Herpetosiphon gulosus: one gene and its partner. Each later gene encodes a partner of the first gene's protein in a complex. Links are inferred from orthologs where the notes say so. Each region holds a gene or a part of one and is shown on either strand. Other genes may lie near its edges. The genes, in order: rny and pfkA.

Evidence for each region.
Region 2: rny (region 1) and pfkA share a complex: the UniProt entries of both Bacillus subtilis proteins name them as parts of the possible RNA degradosome complex. The link is inferred for Herpetosiphon gulosus from one-to-one orthologs.

What each region holds. Positions count from the first base shown.
Region 1 is NZ_BAABRU010000002.1:245,713-248,915, reverse strand. The notes cover bases 47-2,924. They hold rny (ribonuclease Y), read right to left. Parts: upstream 2,322-2,924; coding sequence 771-2,321; downstream 47-770. Other genes in these bases: ABEB26_RS03125 (stage V sporulation protein S), read right to left, coding at 254-604; ABEB26_RS03130 (hypothetical protein), read left to right, coding at 47-160. Also shown: more of ABEB26_RS03130, read left to right, coding at 1-46; ABEB26_RS03115 (hypothetical protein), read right to left, coding at 3,155-3,203. UniProt on the Bacillus subtilis protein: Endoribonuclease that initiates mRNA decay. Initiates the decay of all SAM-dependent riboswitches, such as yitJ riboswitch. Involved in processing of the gapA operon mRNA, it cleaves between cggR and gapA.
Region 2 is NZ_BAABRU010000018.1:16,106-19,346, reverse strand. Bases 138-3,053 are described here. They hold pfkA (6-phosphofructokinase), read right to left. Parts: upstream 2,136-3,053; coding sequence 1,140-2,135; downstream 138-1,139. Other genes in these bases: ABEB26_RS20725 (hypothetical protein), read left to right, coding at 2,845-3,053; ABEB26_RS20735 (DUF2270 domain-containing protein), read right to left, coding at 217-1,011; ABEB26_RS20740 (dihydroorotase), read right to left, coding at 138-193. Also shown: more of ABEB26_RS20740, read right to left, coding at 1-137; more of ABEB26_RS20725, read left to right, coding at 3,054-3,241. UniProt on the Bacillus subtilis protein: Catalyzes the phosphorylation of D-fructose 6-phosphate to fructose 1,6-bisphosphate by ATP, the first committing step of glycolysis.

The DNA of each region.
Region 1 (3,203 bases):
AATGATCCTTGGGATAACCTCGGATGAAGAAATTGAACTCCGCTCGTTTATGCAGAGCAACGAATGGCAAGAATTGAGTGCCAAGCTTAGCCGTCATGTTGCTGATTTTCGCTACTGGTTCACCAACAAAATTCAAAACCCTGGTGGGTTTCAGATGTGAGCTAAAACAAACAAGGCGATCTAGCTGATGCTAAATCGCCTTGCTTGCTAGTGCCAACAGCAATTGCCTAGGCTGCAACCGCCTCAACCTGCTTTAGCCTTTTTTAATTAATAAGCGAATCGCAGTGCGTTCCTCTTCATCGATGGCAACATCAATAAACGAAGGCACACATACAATATCGATTCCTTCTTCTTGCAGATATGAGCGAGCGATTGCTACGGCTTTAATCGCCTGATTGGTTGCGCCAGCGCCGATCGATTGAACTTCGGCATGGCCCGCCTCGCGAATAACTCCGGCAATGGCCCCGGCAACAGCCGATGGGCGTGAACGGGTAGAGACCTTTAATACTTCGGCATCGTTGTGCACTGCGCCAGCATTGCTGGGCGCATCGGCTGAAGTGGTCCGTTGGTCGTCGTTGCTAAAGCGATCTAGTTGATACGCCATTGCTGCCTCCTTGAAAAGGAACGGTAGAGATTGCTGTCATGCACGCATCGCGCCTTCTCGGTTTGAGGGGGGAGGGCGATGAACACGGACTTGCCAAGCCGCATGCCCACGATGGTACAAAAACCATCTTTGCCCTCTCCCTCACACACAGAGCCTCGCCCTATGCTTACCGTGCATAATCAACCGCACGGGTTTCGCGGATGACGGTAACTTTGATTTGACCTGGATATTGCAGGGTACTCTCGATCTTTTTGGCCACTTCGCGAGCCAAATGAATACTTTCCAGATCGTCAAGCGCATCGGGTTGCACCATAACCCGGACTTCCCGACCGGCTTGAATTGCGAATGCCCGTTGAACACCAGGAAACGATGTGGCGACATGTTCAAGAGCTTCGAGCCGCTTAATATACAAGTCGATGGTCTCGCGGCGAGCGCCTGGGCGACCACCAGAGATAGCATCGGCGGCTTGAACAAGAAAAGCCTCAACAGTTTGAGGTTCCTCATCGTTATGATGGGCAGCAATTGCATGAACTACCGCCGCGTTGCGGCCAAGCCGTCGGGCAATATCAGCCCCGATTAACGCGTGCGGCCCTTGTACATCGTGGTCAATGGCTTTCCCAATATCATGGAGCAGCGCTGCGGTCTTGGCAACCTGCACATTGGCACCCAATTCTGCTGCCATCGCTCCTGCCAAAAAGGCACATTCTAACGAATGCTGCAAGACATTTTGGCCGTAGCTAGTACGATATTTCAACCGCCCCAGAATCTTCAAGAGATCTGGATGAAGGCCTTGGACGTTGGCTTCGTAGGCCACGCGTTCGCCTTCTTCGCGGATTATTTGCTCAAGGTCTTGGCGGGTTTTATCAGCGACTTCCTCAATGCGGGCGGGGTGAATCCGACCATCTTTCAACAATCGGTTCAGGGTTAAGCGGGCTACTTCACGACGTACTGGGTCGTGGCAAGAGAGTGTGACCGCTTCGGGCGTATCATCGACAATAATATCGACACCAGTAATTTGCTCGAATGCGCGAATATTGCGCCCTTCGCGCCCGATAATCCGACCCTTGAGTTCCTCGCTGGGCAGTTGTACCGTGCTTACAGTAATTTCGGCGACATAATCTGATGCACAGCGTTGGATCGCCAACCCAACGATTTTGCGTGCAATCCGATCGCCATCGAGCTTTGCTGCCGCTTCGATTTCGTGGATGCGGCGAGCAGCCTCGGCACGGGTTTCTTGTTCAACACGAGAGAGAATAATTTCACGTGCTTGTTCGTTAGTGAGACCTGCGACCCGCTCTAGCTCAGCTTGTTGGGCTGCGCGTAGGCGTTCGGCTTCGCTGTGTAAGTTTTCGACCGCTCGCTCGCGCTGGCCTAACTGGCGATCGCGCTTTTCGGTTTGGTCGAGCTTACGTTCGAGAGTTTCTTCTTTGCGATTGACCCGCTCTTCTTGTTTTTGCAAGCGATTGCGAGCTTCGCGGAGTTCGTTTTCACCAACTTCCCGCAGCTGTTGTTGTTCTTCGCGGGCTTTTAATTGCAATTGTTTGTACTCAGTCTTGGCTTGTTCTAATTGTAGTTGTGCTGCTGCTTCAGCTTGGGCCAGTGCTACACCAGATTTTTTCGTTAACCAAACATAGGCACCGCCTGCGCCTGCAGCTAGGCCAATGAGTAAAGCCAGAGCTGGAAGGATAAAGTCCACAGGGTTTCCTCCTGGCTCAATTGTTAAGGTTCACCGACGAAATGGCACGATGATAAGCTGTGTTAAGGGATTGCTAAGAATTCCGTTTCCTGCCGTATCATAGACGTTTTGCTAGGTAGTGTCAAGCTGATACGTGATACAGATTCCTCCCTTGGTGTTATCCCTCTGATCCTACACCATGAGCAGTTTTATATCCCCTTTATGTGGGATGATTTACGGGGGATATTTTCTCCAAGTTTCTCTAGATTCTCTCCATTTAGGCGCATTTTTCTCTAAACTTGCTGCAATTGCGGGGAGTCTTATGATCATTATGCTTAATTGAACATAGCTTTTTTGTGAAAATATTTCCTAACAATTATCAACATTTATCAGGTAAAATCCTCGCTAAAACGCCAATTCAGGCCATGAATGATTCATTCAAAGCCTAGATTGCTCACTAGTAAACGGCACATTTGTTGGGAGTTTTGGCAGTTTTTAGGGCGATTGTTACAAAGTTTTAATCAAGGCTAAGCTTGGGGGTAGTTTTTTAGCAAGGCAGGATGGATTAGTCGGCGTTGTTGATGCCCTCACCCCCTAACCTCCTCTCCCGCACGCGAGGGGAAGCATCGCCATCGATCGGTCATACGGGCGGAAACGTCGCTCCTCTCCCGCACGCGAGGGGAAGCATCCGATCATAAACGATGAAACGCCCCTCGCCCGCCGCAGCGGGAGAGGGGTCGGGGGTGAGGGCACAAAACACCCAGCAATTTATAGCGGGAGCAGCCAACCCTTGAGGCTGCTGCTCCCCACTTTTTCATGCGCTTCAGAGTGCTTATTTTCGAGGGAATGCTTCCCATCCCTCACCAACCCTCAAATCACATAGGCTTTTCCAACTCCAAGAGCATCGCTTTGTTAACATAGCTC
Region 2 (3,241 bases), on another replicon or contig:
TATCAATGAAGCCAGGGGTCACAAAACAGCCCGAAGCATCGATAAACTCAACATCATCGCCATAAGAATCGGGAGCCATGGCCAACTCGATGACCTCGCGTACCCGATTATTTTCCAGCACCAAATCCCCGACGGTCGCAGTTTTGCGGGCTGGATCGATGATACAGCCGTTTTTGATCACAATCCGTGACATGTAGAACTCCACTGATTGGGCGTTTATTCGTTAGGCGTACCGCTGCCCATTTTATCGCGGGCCTCGTTACGGCTCAGAATTTCGCCACTTGATTCTTGAGATTGCTCGCCTAGCCAGCCGAGCCAGACTAAGCCGCCATTGAAGGCAGCTCCAAACAAGAGCATAAACCAACTTGGCAACGGGCCTACCGCCGCCCGATCATACACCTCACCAAACGATTGGGCAATTGTGGGATGAATGCCGACTTTGGTGACCCAACTCAAAGCCAGCAGCGCAAAAATCCAGACATAATTGCGCCGCAAACGCCGACTCATGGCTTCGAGCAGGCTAATATTAAAGTGCGGCTCCATTAAATCTTGCGCCAACAGTTCGCGCCAATGTGGCCCGCTCTGATCGCTATCTGGCTCGGGTGCAAGCATATCGGCGAAAAATTCGGTTTCCATTACTCTCACCCGCGTCCGCCATAAATCGTAAAAACGATAGCGCCGTGCCTCGATAAACAAGAAAAACATAATCAACAACGAATTGAGCAGAATCATCACGGGGGTGTTGCTAGGGCTGCTGAAGGCAAACGAAAGCGTCGCCCCAGTCGTTAGCACCGCCCAGTTGGTTGTGCCATCGAGCCGCACCCGCCAGGTGTTGGCACGGGTCAATTCGCCACGATACAAGTGCACCAAGGCGGTGTTAAATTCGTTAGGAGTCAGCGGTCGGGTAATCGGCAGCGGCGCACGGGGCATTGGTGCGGCTGTGGTAACCCGTGGGCCACGCATAGTTGGTGGCTCAGTCGGGCTTGGCGGAATAAAGGTTGGGCGTTGCATAGCCAGTACCTTTGTGCATAAGAACATAGAACAAAGAGCATAGAACAAATTCAGCTATGCTCTTTTCGCTCGTCGGATCAATTAAGTCCTTATGATCGCTCTGTTCTATGTTCTATGCTCTTTGTTCTTTAGTAGCGATCAAGAATTTTGGAAAGTTCGTAGAGTTTGGCATCAAGCACTTTGGGATTCGCCAGCACTTCATCATAGGGCGTGACGGTTAATTTACGGGATTGCATGCCAACCAACCCACCATTCTTGCCTGATAGCAAAAACTCGACCGCGCCCGAACCAAGCCGCGTCGCCAACGTGCGATCAAAAGCCGAGGGCGAACCGCCGCGCTGAATATGGCCCAAAATTGTGGCCCGTGTGCGAAAGCTAAAGCTAAAGCCACTTTCCTCAGCATCGATTTGGTTAATTTGGTCTTGGATGGTTTGAGCGTTCAAGTGCGCCCCTTCGGCAGCCACAATCACGCAGTTGGTTTTACCCTTGCGAAACGAACGCTTGATCACTTCAACCACATCTTCAATCGTGGTATCGGGAATTTCGGGAATCAGAATTGCCTCAGCACCGCCCGCCAAGCCGCCCATCAAGGCCAAATAACCGGAATGGCGACCCATGGTTTCGATGATAAAAGCGCGTTGGTGCGATGAAGCAGTATCTTTAATTTTATCGATTGCTTCCAACACCGTGTTGAGTGCCGTATCAGCACCAATGCTCATATCAGTGCCATACATATCGTTATCGATTGTGCCTGGTAAGCAGATTGTTGGTAAGCCATGTTCGGCGGTCAGGGCAGCGGCCCCACGTAACGAACCATCACCACCAATCACCACCAAGCCTTCGATGCCATGCCAGCGCAAATTTTCCATAGCTTTTTCACGGCCAGCGGGAGTCATAAATTCGGGCGAGCGAGCGGTGAGTAGCATGGTGCCACCACGTTGGATAATGCCGCCAACATCTTTATATTCAAGCCGACGCATATCATTTTGAATCAGGCCAGCATAGCCTCGATACACACCAAACACTTCACAACCTGCATGGAGCGCAGTCCGCGTGACTGCACGAATTGCGGGATTCATCCCTGGGGAGTCGCCACCACTGGTTAAAACGGCAATGCGATGCATGATCAAACCTCATTGAAGTTATTATGCTTGAAGCGGCGACATTGCCGTCGATGGCACCCTTGCCATTGAGTTCAAAACACTTTTCGTAAAAGCCACCAGACCAAGATCACACTCGCCACCAGAAACCCCAGAAAACCAAACCCACTTACTGGAACGACAATGACGATTGAAGTTCGCCGGATTACCACCCACAAAACGATTGCGATTGCTACCCACAGGAGTAGCCGATTGGTTGACGATTTTCGCATATGTGCCTCGGCCTTGGTGCGCCCCATTATACCAAGAAGCGACTATTGCGTTGCTAATTCATTTCAAGCTTATCATGGCATTGTTCAATCCAAATAGCAAGCGTTTACGTAGGGATGAAGGATGAATTATGAAGGATGAAATTTCTAACCACTCAGGACAAGCAGAGCACGCCAACAAAACCATAAAGAACACGAAGAGCATCAGCTGTCCTCTGTTCTATGTGTAATGGTTTATCGCGTTAACAACGGCCAGCATGCCCTGACCCCCTCTTCCGCCCGCGAGGCGAGGGGGAACCGCTCCAACAGTGCTCCCCTCGCCCGCCGCCGTGGGCGAGGGGCTGGGGGTGAGGGAACGAGCACTGGTTGCCAACCCAATGAACCATTACAGCTATGCTCTCTGTTCTCTGTTCTTTTTCATCCCTCATCCCTCATCCTTCATCCTTCTATCAAAGGGGTTTTGTATGCAATCGTCGCTTGATCAGTCGCAGCCGCGTTCAGCCCAAATGGCACTTTGGCTGGGAATTTTATTCAGTTTTGGCTTTACCGCGCTGATTTGGTGGGCTGGTCAGCGCTTACACGCGATCGAAAAGCTGCCCGATCAAGGCGCAAGTTGGTATTATTGGCAGTTGCCCAACCCAACGCTTTGGTCACGAGTAACCGCTTGGGGTGGTTATTTGCTGCATCAACTAACGATTTGGGGTGCGATTTACTACGCTCAAACGCGAGTCAAAAAATATACCAAGGGCTTACAAACGATCAATTGGGTAGCGCTCGGGGCAAATGCCCTCTTCATCATTTTGCATTTCATCCAGACCCATTTTTGGTATGACGGCCTCGCCCAAGATGTGTCGATCTTCA